Regions from separate parts of the Marinobacter sp. VGCF2001 genome, predicted to be linked through region 2. Evidence: predicted binding sites of a transcription regulator. Region 2 holds the regulator's gene; each other region holds the start of a gene.
The links. The regulator FliA, encoded in region 2, starts transcription of late flagellar genes. The targets are predictions, from matches to a motif close to CTAAAGTTTNNNNNNNNNNNGCCGNTAA.
Positions count from the first base shown of each region.

Region 1: the regulator FliA is predicted to act here: its motif matches at 2,526-2,553, upstream of ACP2AU_RS12190 (methyl-accepting chemotaxis protein).
Region 3: the regulator FliA is predicted to act here: its motif matches at 5,980-6,007, upstream of ACP2AU_RS12080 (flagellar protein MotY).

Region 1 covers NZ_JBNFVX010000012.1:54,294-62,422, reverse strand. The annotation lists gene ACP2AU_RS12210 (DNA topoisomerase III) at 1-535, opposite strand, end outside; gene ACP2AU_RS12205 (BolA family protein) at 671-1,027, shown strand; gene ACP2AU_RS12200 (L-threonylcarbamoyladenylate synthase) at 1,024-1,647, shown strand; gene ACP2AU_RS12195 (hypothetical protein) at 1,668-2,327, opposite strand; gene ACP2AU_RS12190 (methyl-accepting chemotaxis protein) at 2,596-4,212, shown strand; gene ACP2AU_RS12185 (MBL fold metallo-hydrolase) at 4,236-4,883, opposite strand; gene ACP2AU_RS12180 (hypothetical protein) at 4,942-5,112, shown strand; gene ACP2AU_RS12175 (hypothetical protein) at 5,105-8,044, shown strand; gene ACP2AU_RS12170 (hypothetical protein) at 8,037-8,129, shown strand, end outside.
Region 2 covers NZ_JBNFVX010000001.1:602,170-610,298, reverse strand. The annotation lists gene upp (uracil phosphoribosyltransferase) at 1-455, opposite strand, end outside; gene flhA (flagellar biosynthesis protein FlhA) at 678-2,852, shown strand; gene flhF (flagellar biosynthesis protein FlhF) at 2,908-4,203, shown strand; gene ACP2AU_RS02820 (MinD/ParA family protein) at 4,274-5,086, shown strand; gene ACP2AU_RS02815 (RNA polymerase sigma factor FliA) at 5,119-5,862, shown strand; gene cheY (chemotaxis response regulator CheY) at 6,017-6,400, shown strand; gene ACP2AU_RS02805 (protein phosphatase CheZ) at 6,422-7,207, shown strand; gene ACP2AU_RS02800 (chemotaxis protein CheW) at 7,226-8,129, shown strand, end outside.
Region 3 covers NZ_JBNFVX010000012.1:29,735-37,863, reverse strand. The annotation lists gene ACP2AU_RS12105 (insulinase family protein) at 1-1,404, opposite strand, end outside; gene ACP2AU_RS12100 (hypothetical protein) at 1,447-1,746, opposite strand; gene ACP2AU_RS12095 (SDR family oxidoreductase) at 2,117-4,102, shown strand; gene rnt (ribonuclease T) at 4,156-4,821, opposite strand; gene pyrC (dihydroorotase) at 4,859-5,890, opposite strand; gene ACP2AU_RS12080 (flagellar protein MotY) at 6,048-6,977, shown strand; gene ACP2AU_RS12075 (histone deacetylase family protein) at 7,003-7,929, opposite strand.

The DNA of each region.
Region 1 (8,129 bases), on a different contig from region 2:
AGAACCTCGACAAATTGATGCCGTAGAGCCAGTCGGCCCGCTGACGTGCCAGGGCCGAGTGGGAGAGGGGCCGGAACTCCCGGTTGTCTCTGGGGGTCTGCACCGCGCGGGCGACCGCCTTCGGGGTGAGATCGTTGATCAGCACCCGCTTGACCGGGGCTTTGGCTTCCAGATAACGAAGCACTTCATCCACCAGCAGCTGGCCTTCACGATCCGGGTCGCCGGCGTGAATGATCAGGTCGGCCTTGCGTATCAGGGCTTCGAGTACTTTGAGTTGCTGGCGCACGCTGTCTTTCGGTACCAGCTGCCAGGGCTCCGGAAACAGCGGCAAGTCTTCAAGCCGCCACTTCTTCCAGGACGGGTGGTAACGGGCCGGCTCAGCTGGCTCCAGCAAGTGACCAATGCACCAGCTTACGGTCGCGGCGTCCGGCCCCTGTCCGCAGCGTATCCAGCCCTGGCCTTTTTCGTGGGGGCCAGGCAGTGCGGCGGCTATGGCGCGGGCCAGGCTTGGCTTTTCGGCGATGTACAGATGCATGGGTGTCGGGGGGTTGGTTGCTGGCAGGCGAATGTGTCGGTTTGGGGCTTTTGTGTCAAGGGCTTCGGGGTTTCGCGGCGTACTGTAGTAGACTGGGAAAATTGGTGGAGGCGGCCGTGAAGGAGTTAGTGAACGATGAAAGTACAGAACAGCATTGAAGAGAAGCTGGCCAGAGACTTTAACGCCAGCGTGATTTTGGTGGAAAACGAAAGCCATATGCATTCGGTGCCACCCAATTCTGAAACCCATTTCAAGGTAACGCTGGTGTCGGCGGATTTTGAGGGGCAGATAAAAGTGCGGCGTCACCAGACGATCTACAAGGTACTGGCGGATGAGCTGGCCGGCCCGGTGCATGCCCTGGCGTTACACCTTTATACGCCGGAAGAGTGGCAGGCCAGTGGTCTCGCGTCACCGGACTCCCCCAACTGCATGGGGGGGTCGAAAGGTGACTCTGCAATGGATAAGAAGCTTCAACAGGGAGCAAACGGATGAGCCAGTTTTTCCAGATTCACCCGGAAACACCGCAAAAACGCCTGATCAAGCAGGCGGTTGAAATTCTGCGCAAGGGCGGGGTGGTCGTTTATCCCACCGATTCGGGTTATGCCCTGGGGTGCCATCTTGGCGACAAGCAGGCGGCGGATCGCATCAAGCGGATTCGGCGCCTGGACGACAAGCACAACTTCACCCTGGTCTGCCGGGATCTGTCTGATATCGGTGTCTATGCCAAAGTGGACAACACGCAGTACCGCTTGCTGAAGAACTTTACGCCGGGCCCGTATACGTTCATTCTGGATGCAACCAGCGAGGTACCCCGGCGTTTGCTCCATCCGAAGCGTCGTTCCATCGGAATCCGGGTTCCGGACAACGAAATTGTCCGGGAGTTGCTGGGCGAGTTGGGCGAGCCGATCATGAGCAGCACCCTGATTCTCCCGGGCGAAACCGAGCCGTTAACCGATCCCTACGACATTCGCGAGACGCTGGGGCACGAACTCGACCTCGTTATCGATGGCGGATTCTGCGGCATGGAGGCTACCACGGTGGTCAATTTCACCGGTGATGTACCGGAAGTCACCAGAGTCGGCAAGGGCGACCCGGCGCCGTTTCAGGTCTGACCGGGCAGCCGACCCGGGCTTCAGGCCCGGGTGTTCAGGCTGAAAGCGTAGCGCTGTTGTGCCGTTATGGCGGTGTCTGTCGGCGCTGCCGTGCGGCGCATACTGTCGTAGCGGTGAATCACATCCTGAAGCCCGTTGAACTGCTGGTTTTCGCTGACCAGGGAGTCCAGCAGGGAATTGTTCACGCCGTAAGCCTGGTTGAGCTTGAGGGCGTTATCGACAAAATGCAGTGTCGGTTCGGTCACGCTCAGCCGTTTTAGCGCGTCGCCGAAGCCCCGGTTATTGGCGAGATCCTGTTGCATCTGTTCCCGCACCTGTTCAGGAAGTTTGCCCTCCAGTTGAAGGCCCCCCTGTTCATTTTTGCTTACGCTCAGCGCGGTTGCCGGGTGCACATTGTACTCGGCAAGCTTGTGCCGGAGGGTTTCCCGGACATAAGACAGATCCTGGGCAACGGTTTGTTTGTACTGGCTTAACGGTAGCTGGCGGATTTTCTGGCTGTGGGAGGAGGCATCCTGGCTGTGCGAGGGTGTGAATCGGTCGTCATTGCGGTTTGAAGATTCTGCAGCAGGCGGTTGGGTGTTGTTCATTTGCCCTTCGGGCGCCTCTGGCTGCGCTGCACGGTTGTCCATGGCTTGCTGAAAGCGTGTGCTGGCCTGTATCAGTGATGTCAGCAATGACATGGTTGCCTGGCTCCCTTTGAACGGAAAAACTTTGCCGGATGACACGGAATAATCCGCTACCGGAGTGCCCTAGCAGGTTTCAGGCCAATTCGGCGATGGCTTTGCCGGGAGTCCCCATGGCAAATGTCAAAAACTGCAAGGAGTGTTCCGCAGTCGATGCCAGGATGACCCAGGTCAGAAAAAAACTGATGCATATCTATAAAGTTATGCGTCAATTAGCCGTCACTACATCTTGGATGTAAAGCTCATCTCCAGTTGTCGGGGTAACATGAAAAAACAATACTCAATCCGGTTTCTACTGCTGGCAGCGCTGGCGGCGGCCTTCACGGTCATTCTGGTATTCACCGTGGTTTACAGTGCCCAGTCGCAGCGGGCCCACGTGGAGGAATACAGCCACAAATACGTGGATGGGCTGGCAAAGTCTTTTTTTGATGGTCTGAACACCATGATGGTGACCGGAACCATTAACAACCGTGATGTTCTGCGGGAAAAAGTCATGGCCCCGGACGATGTGCTGGATGTCCGGGTGATTCGCAGTGATCAGCTGAACGCGCTTTACGGAACAGGGAATGCCGACGAACAGCGCCGTGAGCCTCTGGACATGAAGGCGCTTGACGGCGAGCGAGTGGAACATTATTCGAAAAACGACGATGGCCGTATCTATACCCTCATTGAGCCCGTGGTGGCCAGCGCCAACTACCAGGGCGTGAACTGTCTGGGGTGCCATCAGGCCGAGGAGGGGGATGTGCTCGGGGCGATCCGGGTGGATTATTCCCTGGCGAAAAGCGATGCGAAACTGCAACAGCAGCTACTGGTCAGTGGCGGTACCCAGATCCTGATTTTTGCGGTTATTTTCCTGCTGACCATGGTGGTGCTGGGCCGCCTAGTGTTCTCGCGCCTGGCCCGTTTGCACGACCGGATGGACGAGATCTCCCGTAATTCAGACCTGTCCATTGAGTTGGAGGTAACCCGCAACGACGAAATCGGATCTGTTTCCCGTGCGTTCAACCGCATGGTTGCCAAAATCCGCGACAGTATGCATACCGTGATGGATAACGCAGAGCAGGTAGAGGCCGCTGCGCGCACCATTGCCGATAAAGCAGACACCACGGAGCGGGAAGTGCTGGCCCAGAAGGACAATACCGACCAGGTAGCCAGTGCCACCACCGAAATGGCCGCTTCAGCCGTGCAGGTGCGGGAAAACGCCGTCACCACGGCACGTAAATCGGCGGATACAGCCAGTTCGGCGGAAACGGGTGAGCAACTGGCGCGGAACGCGGTTCAGGGAATCGAGTCGCTCAATGCGGAAGTGCAGAACGGCGCCCAGCGTATTGAGCAGCTGGACCAGCGTACAATGGAAATGGCTTCACGACTTGAGCTGATATCGGAAATTGCCGACCAGACCAACCTGCTGGCCCTGAACGCGGCCATCGAAGCGGCCCGGGCAGGCGAGCAGGGCCGTGGCTTTGCGGTGGTTGCGGACGAAGTCCGGGCGCTTGCTTCCCGCACCCAAACTTCCACCGAAGAGATTCGTACCACCATTGAGGGCCTGAAAAAAGAGGTGGTGGATTGTGTGGGCACCATGCGCCACGCCTCTGAACTTGCCCAGCATCAGGTTGACTCCATTCTGAAAGTGGAAACCGAGCTTCAGACCATTGCCGCAGCCGTTCGGGAAATTACGGGCCTGAATGAGGAGATGGAGAGCGCGGCCAACGAGCAGAGTGAAGTGTCTGATTCCATCAATCAGAACGTCATTGAGATCAGCCGCTCGGCTGAGCAAACCTCAAGCGACGCTCAGGAGACCGCACAGATTGCCGGCGACCTGCTGGCAATGGCAGAAACCTTGCGGAAAACCATCGAGCAGTTCCGCCTGTCGCAGAGCTGAGAGCGCAGGAAAGACCGGGGCGTTCAGCCCCGGTGATCTGATACGAACGGGTTGCTGGCCCGTTCCCGGCCGAACGTCGACATCGGCCCGTGGCCGCAGATAAAGCTGACATCGTCTCCGAGTGGAAACAGCTTTTCCCGGATAGAATGAATCAGGGTGTTGTAATCGCCTTTCGGGAAATCCGTACGGCCAATCGAGCCATTGAACAGCACATCGCCCACCTGGGCCAGCTTTGATCCGCGATGAAAAAACACGACATGGCCCGGCGTATGGCCTGGCGTGTGGAGTACTTCCAGGGTTTCATTGCCTACCGCCACGGTGTCGCCATCTTCCAGCCAGCGGTTGGGCGTAAACACCTCCGGCGCCGGAAAACCGAACATCTGTGCCTGCATGGCCAGCCCCTGAATCCAGAAGTTATCCTCGATGTGTGGCCCCTCAATGGGCAGCCCGGCGGATTTGGCCAACTCCGCCGTGCCGCCGGCGTGGTCAATGTGTGCATGAGTAAGCAGGACTTTTTCCAGGGCGAGGCCTTCAGCGTCAACAGCTGCACGAATCCGGCCCAGGTCGCCGCCCGGGTCGACCACTGCTGCCTTGTGGGTTTCAGTACACCAGAGCAGGGTGCAGTTCTGTTCAAAGGGGGTGACGGGAACCACGCGATACTTCAGGGACATAGTCTGCCTCGGGTTGTAAACTTTTCTGCAAGTTTACCAAGGCCGTTACAGGTGAGCCATGGATCGACCGCCTGGTGAACGTCCTTCGGAGTATTGCTTCCTCAAAGACGCTGGCGAAAGGTTTACAAAGGCCATCATGCTGGCGGAAGATCTTGGGTTTGTGTCGCGGGCGCGGGTTTTCCTCGCCGCTGGCAAATTCATGGAACAGGAGATAATTCTGGATGAGTGACTCCCAGGGAAGCCCGGGCAATTTCAATTTTGGTATCCGTCGCCTGGTGCTGGTGGATTCCGCCGGCTTCTGTTACGTGGAAATTCCGGTGGACAACCATGGCCTGATCCTGGGCCCCGGCAATCTGGGCAAGTCTAGTCTGCTGAATTCCCTGCGGCTGTTCCTGCTGCCGGAAAACAACTTCAAGAACAGCCGCAAGAAATTTGCCTTCCGCAATGCCAGTGCGGGCAGTTTCTATTCCAACGAGGAAAGCTATCAGCATTACTTTCCCAGTCAGTTCAGCTTCCTGATCATGGAAGCGGAAAACCCGGCCGGGGTGCATTGCCAGATTCTGTACCGGGACAGTGCCAGCCAGCTCAGCTATGGCCGCGCTTTCGTGCCGGTGGGTTACGACCAGCTGCGGCCCCTGTTCTGGAATGGGGATGACGAGGACGGAATCGGCCAGGCGGTGCCGGAGCTGTCGTTCAGCCGTTTATCCGAGGCGCTGAAGAAGTTCTCCAAAGACACCCGACTGGTGAATGACCCGGCCAAGCTCAAACAGATGCTGTACAGCAGCGAGCTGATGAACGCCGATGCGGTGCGCTATTCCGTACTGCCCCTGGGTGAGTCGGACGAGCGCCGGGTGCAGTCTTTGCGCACACTGATTCTGTTGCTGTTTGAAATGAAGGCAGACGATCAGGCCATGTCCAATGCGGTGGCCAGCATCATCGAGGCGGACAAAAAGTTTGCCGATGACGCCTTCGATTTCAACATCGATGAGTTTCTCAACCGGCACGATCAGCTGAAACAACAGCAAATCCAGCTGAACCAGATCGAAAAAGAGCGCTCACGGTTCGAGAAGCTGCAAAGGGATCATCAGGCCTACCAGACCTTGCTTCGCAGTCAGCATGATTTTGCCGCGTTTCGCGATGGTGTGAGCCATGCTCTGCAGGACATTGGCGCAAGGCGTAAAGCCGCGGTGGAGGCGTTCAACGAGCAGAACGAGACGCTGCGCCATGTGCTGCAGGCCCTGAAAAAGCTGGAGCAGGACGCCAGCGGCCTGAAGGGCGAGATCCGTTCCGCTGATCGGCGCATCAAGCAGGCCGAGCAGAACCAGAAAGATGGCGATTTGCTGGTGTCCCAGTACGGGGAGATGACTCTCCAGGAGATCGAGGACATCCTGAAAGAGGAACTCGATAGCAAGAAAGGGCATCTGGCCGCCCTGAAAAGTGCCGCCCAGGCCGAGATCCGGCTGGAGCAGATCCAGAAAAAGAAGCAGGAACTCGAGCGCAAGCTGGAATCCCTGAAGGAACGGGAAAGCAAGCAACATTGGCAGCTTCAGAACCAGCTGGACGAGGCTACCGCCGCACCGCTGCGGGCCGTAGACCCCCGGTTGGTGATGGCCAGCCCGGGCCAGGATCTGGATGCGGACAGCAAGGCGGCCATCGAAGCGTTTGCCCGGCTGTTTGTGCCCAATGACAAAGGCTTTGACTGGTTCGATGCCGAATACCAGGCCCAGCCGGCCCGGCAGACCGACTTCGCAGAGCAGCGCCGGCATATTGAAGGTGAGCTGCGTGGCATGGAAAAGGAACGGGCGGAGCTGGCAGACACTGCCAACCAGGAACATGACCGGCCACAGTTGATAGAGCGTACAGAAAAAGAAATCCGTGCCATCGAGAAGGATCTGGATACCCTGAGCCGTTACCCGGCCGCCGCGACCACCCTTCGGGATGCCACTGAGGAAAAGCAGGCGGCGGAAGAGCAGCTGGCGAAGCTGGAAGAACAGGCCCGGCTGGAGCAGGAGAAGCAGGATGCGGTTCAGCAGAAGGCCGCCAAAGCCAGGGCCGACAAAGAGCGTATCGAAGAGCGGGAGCGTGAGCTGGCGGGTCTGAGCCGCAGCGTTGGCACGGTAGAGCACCGTTTTCCGCATCTGAAAGCGGTGGAAGCCGAGCAGCCGCTGGTGATTGAGCAGGTGTCTGTTGCTGCTTTCGACGACCTGCAAACCCAGCTGGACGACCTGGAAGAGCGTAGGCGCAGCATCCTCGACCACCTGCGCCAGTTTGTTTATCTCGGCATCCACGAAGACACGGAAGGCGAATTGCAGAAAGACAGCCCGGCGTCCTCCGTGATCCGTGAGACCTTCAAAAGCCTGTCGGATCGGTTTGCCGGCATGGCCGAGCGCTGGAATGTGCTGGAGCAGCAGGTTGGCATCCACAACGAAACCGTGGCCAGCTACCGGCAGGCCCTGAAATCCAACCACGAACACATTGCCCGTTTTGAAGCACAGCTGAACCGCGAGCTGGAGGGCGTGCGCATCAACGACCTGGTGGAAATCCGGGTCGACATCCACACCGATCCGAAATTCCGCAATCTGGTGGAAGAAGCCAACAACATCGATCCCTATGGCAACCAGCTGCAATCGGATGCGTTCTATGACCGTTTACGGGTGTTCGTGGCGGACTTTTTCGGGGAGGGCGGTAGCAAGCGCCTGACCATGGACAAGGTGATCACCGGCATTTCCTACCGCACCCGAAAGGAAAACGCCGCGAATCTGGACAAGAAGGGCCAGTCCACCTCGACCACCGCCCTGATCAATCTGGAACTGGTATACCGGCTGCTGAAGCGGGTGCTGTACCCGGGCGTTCAGTTGTCGTTCCCCATGGTGCTGGACGAGCTGGCCAGCGTGGACATCAGCCAGATGCCCTCACTGCTGGAGCGTCTCCGCAAGCAGGGCTTCAACCTGTTCTCGGCAGCCACCCACAGCGCCAGCGCGGAGATGATTTACCTGATCGGCCGGCACCTGGAAGTCGGACAGATGCGCACCGCGCGGCCCTACAGCCCGCAGCGCACCCTGGTGTTCTGGGGTGGGGCGGAAGGCTTCACCAACGGCGAGCCCCTGAGCCACTGGGCGGACCAGACCCAGAACAATCTGCTGGAGCCGGTGGATGAGTAAACGCTTCAGCACCCTGGACACCACCCGGCTGCTGTTCGAGCACCCGAAGATTCTGTTCCGGATGATTGAACGGATGGACCGGAAT
Region 2 (8,129 bases):
GTGCTTCCTGCTTTTTTCAGCAGATCGATGGTCGAAATCATCGAGCCACCGGTCGCGAGCATGGGGTCGATGATCAGTGCCATGCGCTGATCCAGTTCGCCCACCAGTTTTTCCAGATAGGTCTCGGCTTCCAGTGTGTCCTCATTACGGATCTGGCCAACCACGCTTACGCGGGCAACCGGAATCAGGCTCAGGACGCCGTCCAGCATACCCAGGCCTGCTCTGAGGATGGGGACGATGGTTATCTTTTTGCCGTGAATCTGCTCCACCGGAACCGGGCCGGCCCAGCCTTCGATGGTCTTTTCCTGAAGGTTGAAATCTTTGGTGGCCTCGTAGGTCAGCAACGCCCCGACTTCCTGTGCCAGCTCCCGAAAGTTCTTCGTGCTGATGTCGGCGCGGCGCATGAGGCCTAGCTTGTGGCGGATCAAGGGGTGCTTCACTTCGTGGATTGGCATGGGGTCACCTGCGTGTTCGGGGTTCTGGCTGGATTGTCGTATTGCAAATGGCGCAAGGATACCGTATCTGGGCCGCTGCGTCAGGCGTTGAACACGCCTGGAGCATCAAATTGTGACAGGGCTGGTACGGTTCTTGCGACTGCCTCCGAAAAGCAACGCGCGGTGTCAGATTTTCGTCCCTGAAATTACCCGCTAGCCCAGATACGTGGAGACAAATCCGGAATGGACAGAGCGCTCGTCCTTAACAACGTCAAATCCCTGACGCGGGGCAATCTCGGTGTGCCCCTGATGTTGATGGGGCTGCTCGGCATGATGATTTTGCCCATGCCGGCGTTTCTGCTGGACGTGTTCTTCACCTTCAACATTACCCTGTCTATCGTCATCCTGCTGGTTTGTGTTTATGCCCTGCGGCCCATGGAGTTTGCCGCTTTTCCAACCGTGTTGCTGGTAGCAACGCTGTTGCGCCTGGGCCTGAATGTCGCCTCCACCCGGATTGTGTTGCTGAATGGCCATGAGGGTGGGGATGCTGCCGGTAAGGTGATCGAATCCTTCGGGGCCGTATTGATTGGCGGAAACTATGCGGTCGGCCTGGTGGTGTTTGCGATTCTGATGATTATTAACTTCCTGGTGGTCACCAAAGGTGCCGGCCGGGTTTCTGAAGTCAGCGCACGCTTTACGCTTGACGCCATGCCCGGTAAACAGATGGCCATCGATGCGGATTTGAACGCCGGCCTGATCAATCAGGAGGATGCCAAGGCCCGGCGCTCGGAAATCGCCCAGGAGGCAGACTTCTACGGCTCTATGGACGGTGCCTCAAAGTTTGTGAAAGGCGATGCCGTTGCGGGTTTGCTGATTCTGGCGATCAATATTGTGGGTGGCGTTGCCATCGGTATGTTGCAGCACGGGCTGGATTTTGGCTTGGCGATGGAACGTTATGCCTTGCTCACCATCGGTGACGGCTTGGTGGCGCAGATTCCGTCGCTGCTGCTTTCCACCTCGGCGGCGATCATGGTTACGCGGGTGACATCCAGCCAGGACATGGGCGGGCAGATTATCCAGCAAATGTTCAGTGCACCCAAGGCGCTGGGGATCGCAGCCGGTATTCTGATACTTCTGGGCCTGATTCCCGGTATGCCCCACGTTGCATTTCTCGGTCTTGGCGCGATGGCGGCGGTTGCCGCCTGGTTTATCTGGCAGAAGCGACAGCAAACCATTGAAGAGGAGGGTGGTTTTGTCGGTCACGGAGGTATGTCCGGTGGTGCTGCCCGGCAGGGTGTTGAAATCTCGCCGGACAGACAGGGCGGCGAGGGGCAGGCCTTGCCGGCGCCAGGTGAGACCCGGGAACTGGGCTGGGATGATGTTGCAACGGTCGATATCGTCGGGCTGGAAGTGGGTTATCGGTTGATTCCGCTGGTGGATAAATCCCAGGGGGGGCAGCTGCTGAGTCGGATAAAAGGGGTGCGCAAGAAGCTGTCTCAGGATCTCGGCTTTCTGATGCCCTCGGTACATATTCGTGACAACCTGGACCTGATGCCAAACGTTTACCGGATCACGTTGATGGGCGTAACCATTGCGGAGGCCGAGATTCATCCCGAGCGGGAATTGGCGATCGATCCAGGGCAGGTGTTTGGCAAAGTCGAAGGTATAGCCGGTAAAGATCCGGCCTTCGGTCTGGACGCGATCTGGATTGAGTCCGACAAGAAGGACCAGGCCCAGACGCTTGGCTACACCGTCGTCGATGCCAGCACCGTTGTGGCCACCCATCTGAACCAGATCCTGCAGAAACACGCCCATGAGCTGATTGGCCATGAAGAGGCCCAGAAATGGCTGGATCAGCTGGAGAAGATCTCGCCCAAGCTGGCCGAGGAGCTGGTGCCGACCACTATTTCTATCAGCATTCTGCTGAAGGTTTTGCAGAACCTTTTGAAAGAGGAAGTGCCGGTTCGGGATATGCGCTCGATTGCCGAGGCTATTGTGAACGTGCATCCCCGTACCCAGGACCCGAAACTGCTGACCACCGTGGCTCGCCAGGCTTTGCGGAGGATGATTGTTCAGAGTATCTGCGGAAACGATGCCGAAATCCCTGTGATTACCCTCGACCCAGACTTGGAACAGTTATTGCTGAAGTCTGTTCAACAGAGTCAACAATCCGGCGGTCAGGATGACATCGGTCTGGTACTCGAGCCCAATATGGTGGAAAAGTTGCAGCGCTCCTTACAAGACAGCGTGCAGCGCCAGGAGATGCTCGGCAAGCCAGCCATCCTGCTGGTTTCCGGGCCCTTGCGGCCAGTGCTGGCGAAGTTTGCCAGCTATGGAGTAGAGCGCTTGCACGTGCTCTCGTACCAGGAAATCCCGGATAACAAACAGATCACGATAGTCGCCTCGGTCGGTCAATAAGCCGGCGGAGTATCACGGGAAACCAACGGGTTTGCCGGCGGGAGGATGAAATAGCATGAAAGTAAAACGGTTTTTTGCACAATCCATGGCAGAGGCTCTCAAGCAGGTAAGTCATGAAATGGGGCCGGATGCCGTTATTCTGTCTAATCGCCGGGTAGATGGCGGTGTCGAAATCGTGACAGCGCTCGACTACGACGAAAACATGGCGCGCCAGCGTTTGGGCGATAAAGCCGTAGACGCGACTAACGGTTCACGCCTGGCGGAAATGCAAGCCGACCAGCATCGCCAGTTGGAGGCCGAGCTCAACCGTTCCAGGAGTCGCATTCGCGAGGTCCGGGAAAAGCGGGCGGGCGGCGGTACTCCGCAGGCCGACGCCGTTGACGCTGCCGACTTTTCGTCGCTGCTCTCTGATGCGAAGGCGGAAAGCCAGGCCGATGCCGGTGCCGGCGGTTACGCTGACGAGTTAGCGAGTATGCGTGCGGAAATCAGTTCGCTGCGCGACCTGGTGAGTGGCCGCACTGCCCCTGCCCAACCGTCGGAGCCAGGGTGTAATCCGGTTCAGCAGCGGTTGGCCGAGCGGTTGCAGGAGTTTGGTCTGGGGGCAGACCTGTCTGGTTCGCTTGCCCGCAGGCATCGCACGGGGCGGTTGGAGGATGGCTGGAAGCAGTCACTGAAAATGCTTGCCACCGGTGTGCGCACTGGCCGGGAGGACTGGTTGGAGGCTGGCGGCATCTATGCTTTGGTCGGGCCCACCGGTTCCGGAAAAACCACGACCATTGGCAAATTGGCGGCTCGTTACGTCCTCGAACATGGGGCTGATTCCCTGGCGTTGGTAACCACCGATCGTTATCGGGTTGCCGCCCATGAACAGTTGTTCGTGTTCGGCCGTATTCTGAATGTGCCGGTCCGTGTGGTTGATGAAAGCCATACGCTCGACGATATCCTGGGAGAGCTTTCCGATCGCCATCTGGTGCTCATCGATACTGCCGGCCTGACCAGTGCCGACCGGGGGTATCAGGAACAGTTGGCAGATCTCGCCCGCTGCGACCACAATATCCGTACGCATCTGGTGGTCTCGGCGACCAGTCAGCCACGCATCATGAAATCCGTCTGGCATTGCTATAAGATGGCGGATCTTGCAGGCTGCATCATCACCAAGATCGATGAGGCGCTAACACTGGGCGAGGCGTTGGGTTTCGTTATGGAAACCAGTTTGGCGGTAGCCTGGTATACAGACGGCCAGAAAATACCCGAGGATCTTCACCGTGCGTCAGCGGTTCCGCTGGTTCGCCTGGGTGTCGAACGGCTCAGGACGGTACAGGGTGCCGAGGCCATTGCAGAAGGCGCCTGAGTTATGCTGGCAACCGACACAACATCGGCCTCGTGCCCGACCAAGAACGTAGTGAGAGACTGATAACAGTATGAGCAGACCACATCCGGTTCAGGTGATTGCGGTTTCCGGCGGCAAAGGCGGTGTCGGTAAGAGCAACGTTTCGGTCAACCTCGGTATCGCCCTTGCTCAGAAGGGGCGGCGGGTGGTCTTGCTGGATGCGGACCTGGGCCTTGCCAATATCGATGTTTTGCTCGGCATCACCGCCAATCGCAATCTCCAGGATGTCCTGAACGGCGACTGCGACCTCAAGGAAGTGCTGGTAAATGGTCCTGGTGGCATCAAAATCGTGCCCGCATCGTCCGGAACCCAGCGCATGACCCAGCTCAGTGCCATGGAGCACGCGGGGCTGATCAACGCGTTCAGCGAACTGGGAGACCAGATCGACGTCCTGATCGTAGATACCGCGGCCGGCATTTCGGAGTCGGTGGTCAGTTTTCTCAGGGCCTCCCAGGAGCTTCTGCTGGTGGTCTGTGATGAGCCCACATCAATTACCGATGCCTACGCTCTGATCAAGCTGATGAACCGGGACTATGGCACCAACCGTTTCCGCATCCTGGCAAACCAGGTCCGTAACGAGCAGGAAGGGCGTCATCTCTTTGAAAAACTGACCCGGGTCACCGAGCGTTTTCTGGATGTGGCACTACAATACGTGGGTATCGTGCCTTACGACGAGGCCGTCAAGAAAGCGGTTCAAAGGCAGAAAGCCGTGCTGGATGCCTACCCGCGGGCGAAAGCTTCCATCGCCCTCCGGGCGTTGGCTGAAAAGGTGGACAGCTGGCCGTTACCGTCGTCCCCCCGTGGCCACCTGGAGTTTTTCGTGGAACGGCTCGTCGAAGTCTGATCTGAATCCAGTCCTACAAGAAAACCGGATACATGACATTGGCGAAAAATCTGGGAATTTACCATCACGCTGGTGCTGCCAATCCTTCTGATCTGATTGAAGAGCATGCGCCACTGGTCAAGAAAATCGCCCTTCATCTGATGGCCAGGCTGCCTGCGTCTGTCCAGCTGGAAGACCTCATGCAAGCCGGCATGATCGGGTTGCTGGAGGCGGCACAGCGATACACCTCGGGCAAGGGCGCAACCTTTGAAACCTATGCCGGTATCCGTATACGTGGCGCCATGGTGGATGAAATCCGCAAAGGCGACTGGGTGCCCCGTTCCGTGCACCGTAATTCCCGGCGTATTGCCAGCGCTATCAAGGCCGTAGAAGACCGTACCGGGCGCGAGGCCCAGGACGCCGAGGTAGCCGAGGAGCTGGGTACCGGCCTCGACGAATACTACGCGTCCCTGGCGGACGCCAACAGTGGCCGACTTTTTAGCCTCGATGAGCTCAATGAATCCGGTGAGCTGCCGATAGAAGAAGCGGAGAGCAGTGATAATCCCCTCGACGGGATTGCGTCCGGTGCGTTTCAGCGGAGTCTTGCGGAAGCCATTGAGCAACTGCCTGAGCGGGAAAAGCTTGTATTGAGCCTTTATTATCAGGAAGAGCTGAACCTGAAGGAAATCGGGGCGGTGCTGGGGGTCAGCGAGAGCCGGGTGAGTCAGATTCATAGCCAGGCAGCACTGCGCCTGCGCGGTCGGCTATCCGATTGGCAGGATGATGGCAAAGCCTGACGGACAAAGCGCAGTGTTCCTGTTCGCTGTGTAGCTTTTGGTAACCGGTGCTTTACAACGTGCGCAAACGCCACACAATAAGCGGTTAAGGTAGCAGCCTGCTAGACTTTCAAAAGGCTGAATGAATTCCGGGTGTTACTGACTGGAGGTCCCATTGGACAAAAATATGAAAATCCTCATCGTGGATGATTTTTCCACGATGCGACGAATCATCAAGAACCTGCTTCGAGATCTTGGCTTCACTAACACGGATGAAGCTGACGATGGCAACACGGCGTTACCCATGCTCAAAAGTGGAAAGTACGACTTCCTGGTGACGGACTGGAATATGCCCGGTATGTCGGGTTTTGACTTGCTCAAAGCGGTCAGGGCTGATGAAAATCTGAAGAGCCTGCCAGTCCTCATGGTGACAGCGGAAGCCAAGCGGGACCAGATTGTCGCCGCGGCCCAGGCCGGGGTGAACGGTTATGTGGTCAAGCCCTTCACGGCAGCCGTACTCAAGGAAAAGATCGAGAAAATCTTCGAACGAATCCAGTAACCAGAGGTCGGATGGCTCGTCATGAGTGATAGCAAACAGAACCATCAGAGCCTTGATCCTGAGGTGGCTGAGAAGCTGCAGAAGCAGGCTGCCGACCTGGTCGAGAACGTTAACGCCGGGAATTATGCTGAGGCGATGACTCTGATCAATGAACTCGGTGAGGTTCGGGATCAAAGTCTGTACCGGGAAGTGGGGCGACTGACTCGCAGCCTCCATGAGGCAATCCGGAATTTTCAGATAGACCCGCGCAATGCCGAGCAGAAAGAGGCATTGTCGAAAATGAGCGATGCCTCGGATCGCCTGGCCTACGTCGTACAGATGACCGGGCAGGCGGCGAACCGGACCATGGATCTGGTGGAGGAAAGTATGCCAGTGGCCCATGCCATGCGGGACGAGGCTGTGGTCCTGCGGGATGAATGGCAGAGGCTGCGCCGACGCGAGATGGAACCGGCAGAGTTCCGGGAGTTGTACGGCCGTATCGATAAATTCTTCGTCAGTCTGAGCTCGGATTCTGACAACCTTTACCAGAATTTGTCAGAAATTCTGCTTGCCCAGGATTTTCAGGATCTTACCGGACAGGTTATCCAGAAAGTCACCGCTCTGGTGAAGGAAGTGGAAGACAACCTTCTCAGTCTGGTTGTGATGGCCAGTCACGTGGATCAGTTGACCGGCACGGTTCACCAGATTGAAGAAAACGAAGAATCGGCCGAGAAAGGGGTGGGCCCCCAGATCAAGGCTGAAGAACGGGAAGATGTAGTTTCGGGGCAGGACGACGTAGACGATCTGCTGTCCAGTCTCGGATTCTGATAATAAAGAGGGTGACGCATGGCGTTAGATGCTGATGAAGAGATCCTGCAGGACTTCCTGGTTGAAGCCGGCGAGATACTCGAAAAGTTGTCGGAGCAGCTGGTGGACCTGGAGCAGCATCCTGACGACAGCGATCTGCTGAACGCCATTTTCCGTGGCTTCCATACCGTCAAGGGCGGCGCTGGTTTTCTGCAACTGGAGGCGCTGGTTAATTGCTGCCACTCTGCGGAGAACGTGTTCGATATCCTCCGTAATCACAAGCGTACGGTCACCTCGGATCTCATGGATGTGGTTTTGGAAGCGCTGGACCACGTGAATGCCATGTTCGAGGAAGTTCGCAACCGCGAGGAGCCAACGCCTGCCCCGGATGAACTGATCGCAGCCCTCAACGACCTGGCCAAACCTGAGGCAGACGATGCCCCGGAGGCCGATGCCTCACCGGAAAAAGCCTCTGAAGCCGAGCCTGAAAGCACTGCTGCCGCTGACCAGGGCGATATCACCGACGAGGAATTCGAGCAGTTGCTGGATGCATTGGCAGACGAGAAATCCGACGGCCAGACACCCGCAGCAAGTGAATCCGCCAGCACTCCAGCGGATACCGGCAGCCAGTCCGATAGTGACGAAATCACTGATGATGAATTTGAGGCGCTGCTCGATCAGCTCCACGGCAAAGGTCAGTTCTCGGCTGCTCCAGTGGAAGAGGAATCGACGCCGGCCGCAGAGTCGCCGGGCAGCGCTTCCGAAGCTGCCTCCGGGAATGCGGATCTGATTTCCGACGACGAGTTCGAAAACCTGCTGGACGAACTCCACGGCAAAGGTGCTGGCCCGAGTGCTACCCCGGCCGGGCATCAGCCGGAACACCCGGCTGTTGCTGCCAAAGCCGAGCCCAAATCCAGGCCCGAGCCAAAGAAAGCCGATCCTG
Region 3 (8,129 bases), on a different contig from region 2:
GTCGGCGTCCAGGTCCGGGGCGGCGAGCCAGATCATCACGTTATCGGGCGTCAGCCGATCAAGAATAGCCTGGTAGCGTTCGGGGGCGTAGCGCTCCATAAGCCAGGGTGCGGTCAGCACATCTTCGGGTGGATATTCCTTCAGTAGTCTGGACAGCCGCATGGCCTCGCTCTGAGGCTCGCCGCGCTCCCGGAAGCGAAAGTCGATCATGGCCAGCTGGCGCATTTCGTTGAAATAGCGCTGGCTGATGCCATTCTGGCGAATACGGCCGATGTAGTCGAAGGTCAGGTTTGTGATGTCGTCCTGGCGTTCCAACCCCTGCCGCGTCAGCGACATACTGATATCCAGGGTGGCGTGCTCTCCGGTATCCATGCCGGACCCGGCTGACAGGCTCTCTACCAGGCCGGCTTGTTTGAGTACGTCGAACAGACTACCGGGCCCTTCATGCCCGAGCAGATTGGCCACGTAAGCCGTTGGCTTGCTTTTGTAGTACTGCCGCTGTGAGGGAATGGGAAACGACAGGGTCATTCGGCGCTGGTCTTTCAGTGTTTCTGCGGTGACCTTTGCCGGCAGGCTCGCGGTGTCGTACAGCGGGTGAGGATAAACCACGGCCTTCAGGTTGCGGTTGGCGATGGCACCAAAGCGTTCTCTGACCATGGTTTCCAGGTGGTCCAGCGGTTGGGGCCCGTAGACCGCCAGGGTCATAATGTTGGCGGAATAGTTGTTCTCCCAGAACCGGATTAAATCCGGCCGGAGCGGGTTTGTTTCGGTGTTTTCCAGGGTCTCGAGGTTGCCTACGGCGAACTGGCTGAAGGCGTGCGCCGGATTGCCGGCGGCTTTGCGCACGGACAGTAGTCTCCGGCCATCATCCTTCAGCTTGGAGCTGTACTCCGAGTGCACGGCGTTGCGTTCGCGGTCGACCAGGGCCGGCGTAAACAGCGGGTGCGAAAACTGCTGGGCAAAGCGGTCCAGGGCGGGCTCAAGAAACTGCGCCTCAATGTCGAAAAAATAGTTGGTGTCTTCGAACGCCGTGAAGGCGTTGTGACTGCCGCCATGGCTGCGGATGAATTGCTGGTATTCCCCCGCCTCGGGGTATTTCTCTGTGCCCAGGAACAGCATATGTTCCAGAAAGTGGGCCAGGCCTTCCCGGTCTTCCGGGTCGTTGCCGCTGCCCACGGCCACATTCATTGAGGCGGCCGCTTTGTCTGTTTCCGGGTCCGAGGCGAGTAGAACACGCAGGCCATTGTCCAGTTTCAGAAACCGGTACTGGTTTGGGTCGTTCGGGCTTTGATCGGGCGACACGCTTGCCAGCGCCAACGGCGCCAGAAGCAGGGTGACAACGAGCAACAGGATCTGTAACGGGGCGTTGCCAGAGAATACAGGTAACTGAGATTTCGCGGTCATAGGGCCTCGGAAGTCCGGTGTCACGTTCAGGTGTAATAAGGATCAGTGCATCAGGTTGTTTTTGCTGCCTTCCGGCTGCTTCTCGATGGTTTTACGCGCCAGCGCGGCAGCCTGATCAGCATCGAGTTCGCCGGATGCGATCCGTTCGAGTACGGTCGCCATGATCGCAACGGACTGACGATAGTCTGCAAATTCAGACTGGAACGCCTTGTCGATAGCCTGGTATACGGCCTGAATCTTTTCTTCGCGGGAACCGCTGTCAGCCGAAGTATCGTTGATGGCTTTCAGGCAGGCGCGGGCAATGGCGATGTAACGTTCGGTATTCGGGTTATCTTTTGGCATGGTATGGGCTGAACCTTGGTGTCTTGCTCTAATAATGACGGCGACAGGCGCCGGAAGTTCCTGATTATGTCATTGGCGGGAGTCTGTTGCATTGCGGTGCGGTAATTAACCGGTGGAATGCCTTGGCGGGGATTTCTTGTGCTAATCTCAGGTTCATTGTGTCGACTATCCGTACAGAGAAGCCGCACGGGTGGTTAATTTAGAGTATTGGCTCTAATAAAAACAACGGCTTACAGAGTAAAAGCTCTAAAATAGTCCGATACATGATGATTACAATTAAGTAGAATTGCCGGCCGATGGAATCAGCTAAGACTTTGGTCGAAGCTGTGTCGGTAAAAGACAAAAACACAAAAGGCAGAATGGAGTACCTATGAACTATTTCCTGACGGGTGGCACCGGTTTTATTGGCCGCTTTCTGGTTGAAAAGCTGTTAGCGCGAGGCGGTACGGTTCACGTGCTGGTGCGGGAGCAATCCCAGGACAAGCTGGCTCAGCTGAGGGAGCGCTGGGGCGTTGATGATACCCGGGTGAAGGCTGTTATCGGGGACCTCACCAGCGAGAATCTCGGCCTGGATGCCAAGACGCTGAAGTCTCTGAACGGAAATATTGACCACGTATTCCATCTGGCGGCGGTCTACGACATGGGGGCGGACGAAGACTCCCAGGCTGCTACCAATATCGAGGGCACGCGAGCGGCGGTTCAGGCAGCCGAAGCCATGGGCGCCAAACACTTTCACCACGTTTCTTCCATTGCGGCGGCCGGGCTCTACAAGGGGATGTTCCGCGAGGATATGTTTGAAGAAGCGGAAAAACTCGATCATCCATACCTGCGCACCAAACATGAGTCTGAAAAGGTGGTACGCGAGGAATGCAAGGTGCCGTTCCGGATATACCGCCCGGGTATGGTCATTGGCCATTCCGAAACGGGTGAAATGGATAAGGTGGACGGCCCTTATTACTTCTTCAAGATGATTCAGAAAATCCGGCACGCCTTGCCACAATGGGTACCCACCATTGGTATTGAGGGCGGAAGGCTGAACATTGTACCGGTCGATTTCGTGGTCAACGCCCTGGACCATATCGCGCACCTTGAGGGTGAGGACGGCAATTGTTTCCATCTGGTGGATTCCGATCCTTACAAGGTGGGTGAGATTCTCAATATCTTCTGTGAGGCCGGTCACGCGCCCCGGATGGGCATGCGTATCGATTCCCGGATGTTCGGTTTTATTCCGCCGTTCATTCGCCAGAGCATCAAGAACTTGCCCCCGGTCAAGCGCCTCACCAGCGCCGTGCTTGACGATATGGGGATTCCGCCTTCAGTGATGTCGTTCATCAATTACCCGACCCGCTTTGATACCCGGGAACTGGAGCGGGTGCTCAAGGGCACAGATATTGAAGTGCCGCGCCTGCCTTCCTACGCGCCGGTTATCTGGGATTACTGGGAGCGTAACCTTGACCCCGATCTGTTCAAGGATCGCACGCTCAGAGGTACGGTTGAGGGCAAGGTGTGTGTTGTGACCGGGGCCACCTCGGGTATTGGCCTGGCAACGGCCGAAAAACTGGCTGAGGCCGGTGCCATCCTGGTGATTGGTGCCCGAACCCGGGAAACCCTGGACGAAGTGGCGGCCAGTCTGGAAGCCAGGGGTGGAAACGTGCACGCCTATCAGTGTGACTTTTCCGATATGGAAGACTGTGATCGTTTTGTGAAGACCGTGCTGGATAATCATGGCCATGTGGATGTGCTGATCAATAACGCAGGGCGCTCTATCCGCAGGTCGCTTTCGCTGTCGTTTGATCGCTTCCACGATTTTGAGCGCACCATGCAGCTGAACTATTTCGGCTCGGTTCGCCTGATCATGGGGTTTGCACCGGCCATGCTCGAGCGGCGCCGTGGTCACGTGGTAAACATCTCGTCGATTGGTGTACTCACCAACGCGCCGCGTTTCTCGGCCTACGTGGCGTCCAAGTCGGCACTGGATGCGTTCAGCCGCTGTGCCGCTGCCGAGTGGTCTGACCGTAACCTTACCTTTACCACCATCAATATGCCGTTGGTGGCCACGCCGATGATTGCGCCCACCAAAATCTACGATTCGGTACCCACCCTGACGCCGGATGAAGCGGCACAGATGGTGGCAGACGCCATCGTGTACCGGCCCAAGCGCATCGCAACCCGGCTGGGCATTTTCGCCCAGGTGCTCCATGCACTGGCGCCGAAGATGGGTGAAATCGTGATGAATACCGGTTACCGAATGTTCCCGGATTCGCCGGCGGCGGCTGGAAGTAAGTCTGGTGAAAAGCCGAAGGTGTCCAGTGAGCAGGTCGCGTTCGCAGCGATTATGCGGGGAATCTACTGGTAAGCATCAGGAAGGACGAAAAAAACCCGCTTCGGCGGGTTTTTTGTTCCGGTTTGTCAGCCTTGTGGCTCTTCGGCAATCTCGACCGGCGGGGGCGGAAAGCCGCCCAGATCCTGCCAGCGGTTGACGATTCCGCAGAACAGGTCTGCGGTTTTTTCCGCATCGTAAGCCGCAGAGTGGGCTTCCTTGTTGCTGAAGGGAATGCCCGCCAGTTTGCACGCTTGCGCCAGAACGGTGTGGCCATAGGCCAGGCCGGCCAGGGTAGCGGTGTCGAAGGTCGAGAACGGGTGGAACGGATTGCGTTTGATATCCGCCCGTAACGCCGCAGCGAAGACAAAGTTGTGATCAAACGTAGCATTGTGCCCCACCAGTACCGCACGTTTGCAGTCGTGTTCTTTAACGGCCTTGCGGATGGGAGAGAAAATTTCGCTGAGGCCTTCCCGCTCGGGCACCGCTTCACGCTCCGGATTCCAGGGATCAATGCCGGTAAAATCGAGAGCGGATTGCTCGAGGTTGGCCCCCTCGAAGGGATCAATCTGCTGCACGTGGGTTTCGCCTCGATGGAGCCGGCCATTGTCATCCATGGTCAGCAACACGGCGGCGATTTCCAGCAGTGCATCCCGTTCCGGATTGAAGCCTGCGGTTTCCACGTCAACCACCACTGGCAGGAAGCCACGGAAGCGCTGGGATAAAGGGTGGGGCTGTTTGTTTTCTTCTGACACTCGAACTCCGATGTTCGCGGTGGTGAATGAATAGGGTTTACGCCAGACGCCAGTTAACGGTTTCGCCGGCCTTTAACGGCACAATGCTGCCACTGGCCAGAGGCAACTGCTCGGGCATGGTCCAGGGCTCCCGCACGAGAGTAATGGTATCGGTATTGCGCGGCAGACCGTAAAAATCGGCCCCGTTCAGGCTGGCGAAAGCTTCCAGCTTGTCCAGAATGCCCAGGTCTTCAAAGATGTCTGCGTACAGCCCGATGGCACCGAAGGCCGAGTAGCAGCCGGCGCAGCCGCAGGCCGCCTCTTTCTTGTCTCTGGCGTGCGGGGCCGAATCGGTGCCGAGGAAAAAGCGCGGGTCGCCGCTGGCGACGGCCTCACGCAGTGCCTCCTGATGCTTGTTGCGCTTGAGAATGGGCAGGCAATACAGGTGGGGTCGGATGCCGCCTACGAGCATATGGTTACGGTTGTACATCAGGTGCTGGGGGGTCAGTGTGGCGCCGAGATTACCGCCCTGGTGCTGGCGGACGAATTGCGCAGAGTCGGCAGTGGTGATGTGTTCCAGAACCACTTTGAGCGCCGGAAAAGCTTCCAGTGTCGGAGCGAGCACCCGTTCCAGAAAAACCTTTTCCCGGTCGAAGATATCGATGTCTGCGTCTGTGACTTCGCCGTGCACCAGCAGCAACATTCCGCATTCGGCCATGGCCTCGAGCACCGGGTAGATGTTGCGGATGTCGGTAACGCCGGAAGCGGAGTTGGTGGTCGCACCGGCGGGGTAGAGCTTGGCGGCCACGACACCTGCGGTCCTGGCTTCTCGAATCGTCTCCGGTGTGGTGCTTTCGGTCAGATACAGGGTCATCAAAGGCTGGAAAGCCGATTCGCCGGCAGCCGCCAGAATCCGGTCGCGATAGGCCAGTGCGGCGTTGGCATCGCTCACCGGTGGCACCAGGTTGGGCATGATGATTGCCCGCCCGAACGAGGCCGCTGTCGCGGGCACTACGTCGTTGAGAATATCGCCGTCCCGCACGTGCAGGTGCCAATCGTCGGGGCGTGTCATCGTTATCTGTCGTGTCATGAGAAGCAATCCGCAAGCCAGCACAAAATTTTGCGGATTATATCAGAAGCGAAAAGCAGATGTTTTTAACCTTGCGGAAACGAATGCCGCTCAAGTTCCCGGAGCGATGGCCGTTAACTGAAGAGTTCACTGGTTCAAGGCTCCACAGGGCAGGCCTATGGTTTCACCTTTTTGGTTCTTCAGACAGCGCAGGTTGCTGAAAATACTGGCGACAGCAGGGTTGGTGTCATTACCCTCGGCGCCGGTGTTGTCATCCAGTTACGGGGCGGGGATTGAGAACAGCCAGTGGTATCTGTCCGAGTCGGTCTTTGAATGCTCCCTGGTGCATGACATTCCGGGCTATGGCCGGGCAGTACTCCGGCATCGGGCCGGCGAAGACCTGCGCTTCTATCTGGAATCGGAGCTTCGTTTGATGAGCCCGGGGCCGGGTCGTCTGGTGGTGGAAGCGCCGCCCTGGCGCCCGGGTGTGGCGCCCAATCCGATTGGAACCGTGCAGGTTACCGATAATGACCGGGGGGTTCGCTTGGGTAATCGCGAAGCGGTGTTGATTGCCCGGGGTCTGTCCAGCGGTATGCAGCCGACCCTCACCCGTGCTGCACAGTACAGTGGCGAGCCGGTTCGCGTACAATTATCGAACGTGAATTTTACGGGGCCCTACGCGGGTTATCGCGGATGTGTCGCCAGCCTGTTGCCCGTTAATTTCGACCAGATCCGCCGTAGCCGTATTCCTTTTGCCAGCGGCAGCACCCGGCTATCGGCTGCAGATATGGCTTTGCTCGATAACATTCTTGCCTATGTCATGGCAGACAGTACGGTCGAGCGTATCTTTGTCGACGGCCACTCAGACAGCATTGGCAGCCGGATTGATAATCGGGCACTGTCCGAAGACCGGGCCAATGTGGTGGCCGAGTATCTGCGGTCGCAGGGTATTGATGAGAATATGCTGACGGTGCGGGCCCATGGTGATCAGTATCCGGTGTCCCGCAGACCTGCGGACAATCGCCGAACCACCATTCGCCTGCAGCGCCAGGGCGAGCGGCCGGAATTGTTGCAGGCCAATGGTCGGGGCGGGGAGTTTTCCGGCTAGCCGCAAGGCTCCCGCTCACCGGTTTTCAGTAAACCGAATTCAGAACGTCCAGATGCGCTGTTACGCCCTCGGCCAGAGCTTTCAGGTGATAGCCCCCCTCCAGCGTAGAAATGATGCGATCGTTTGCATGGTCGTGCGCCACACTAACCAGCATCTCTGTTAACCAGCGATAGTCTTCGGTCGCAAGATTCAGCTCGCCCATCGGGTCCAGGCGGTGGGCATCAAAGCCGGCCGAGATAAGCACCAGTTGTGGCCGGAAATCCTGCAATTTCTTCAGCCAGGCCGCTTCAACGGTCTTGCGGTACTCTTCGGGTGAACAGTCGGCCGCAATCGGCGCGTTGACAATATTATCGGCCTGCCGGTGAACGTGCGAGTGCGGATAGAACGGGTGCTGGAAACTGGAGCACATCAGTATCCGTTCGTCGCCGCTGACAATGTCCACGGTGCCATTCCCCTGATGGACATCGAAATCAATAATCGCAACCCGTTCCAGGTGATGGAAGGTGAGTGCCCGCATCGCCGCCAGTGCGATGTTGTTGTAGAAGCAGAAGCCCATGGATTTGGCGCGTTCGGCATGGTGCCCGGGCGGACGTGCGCAGACAAAGGCGTTGGTCACCTGGCTGCTCATCACCATATCCACGGCCTGAACGTTGCCGCCGGCCGCCAGTCTCGCCGCGCGGAGTGTGTCTGGCATCATCGCGGTGTCCGGGTCGGTGAACACGCGGCCGCGAGTGGGCTGCATCAGGTCCAGCTGGTGCAGATAGGTTTCCGGATGCACCGTCAACAACTGATCCCGGGTAATTTCCTCGGGCCGGACCCAGTCCAGTTCCTGTTGCAGATTGGTGTCGGCGAGGTAGGCGAGAATGCTTAAAAGACGTTCGGGGCTCTCCGGATGCTCCGGGCCCATGTTGTGTTTCATGCAGTCATCGTGAGAAAAAAAGGCCGTGGTCATGGGTAATGTCTGAACCTGAATATGCTTATTATCCAATCCATGTTATCAGGGATAACCGAAGACTGTCGTATTTCTTTGGTCTAATAACGTCTTAGTCGATTTACATCATGAAATCGCTACCTAAGATAAGGTATACACTGATAAGAAAGTCGTCATATTGACGTCCGTATGTTTTTGTCGCGCACAACACTGGGAGAGTC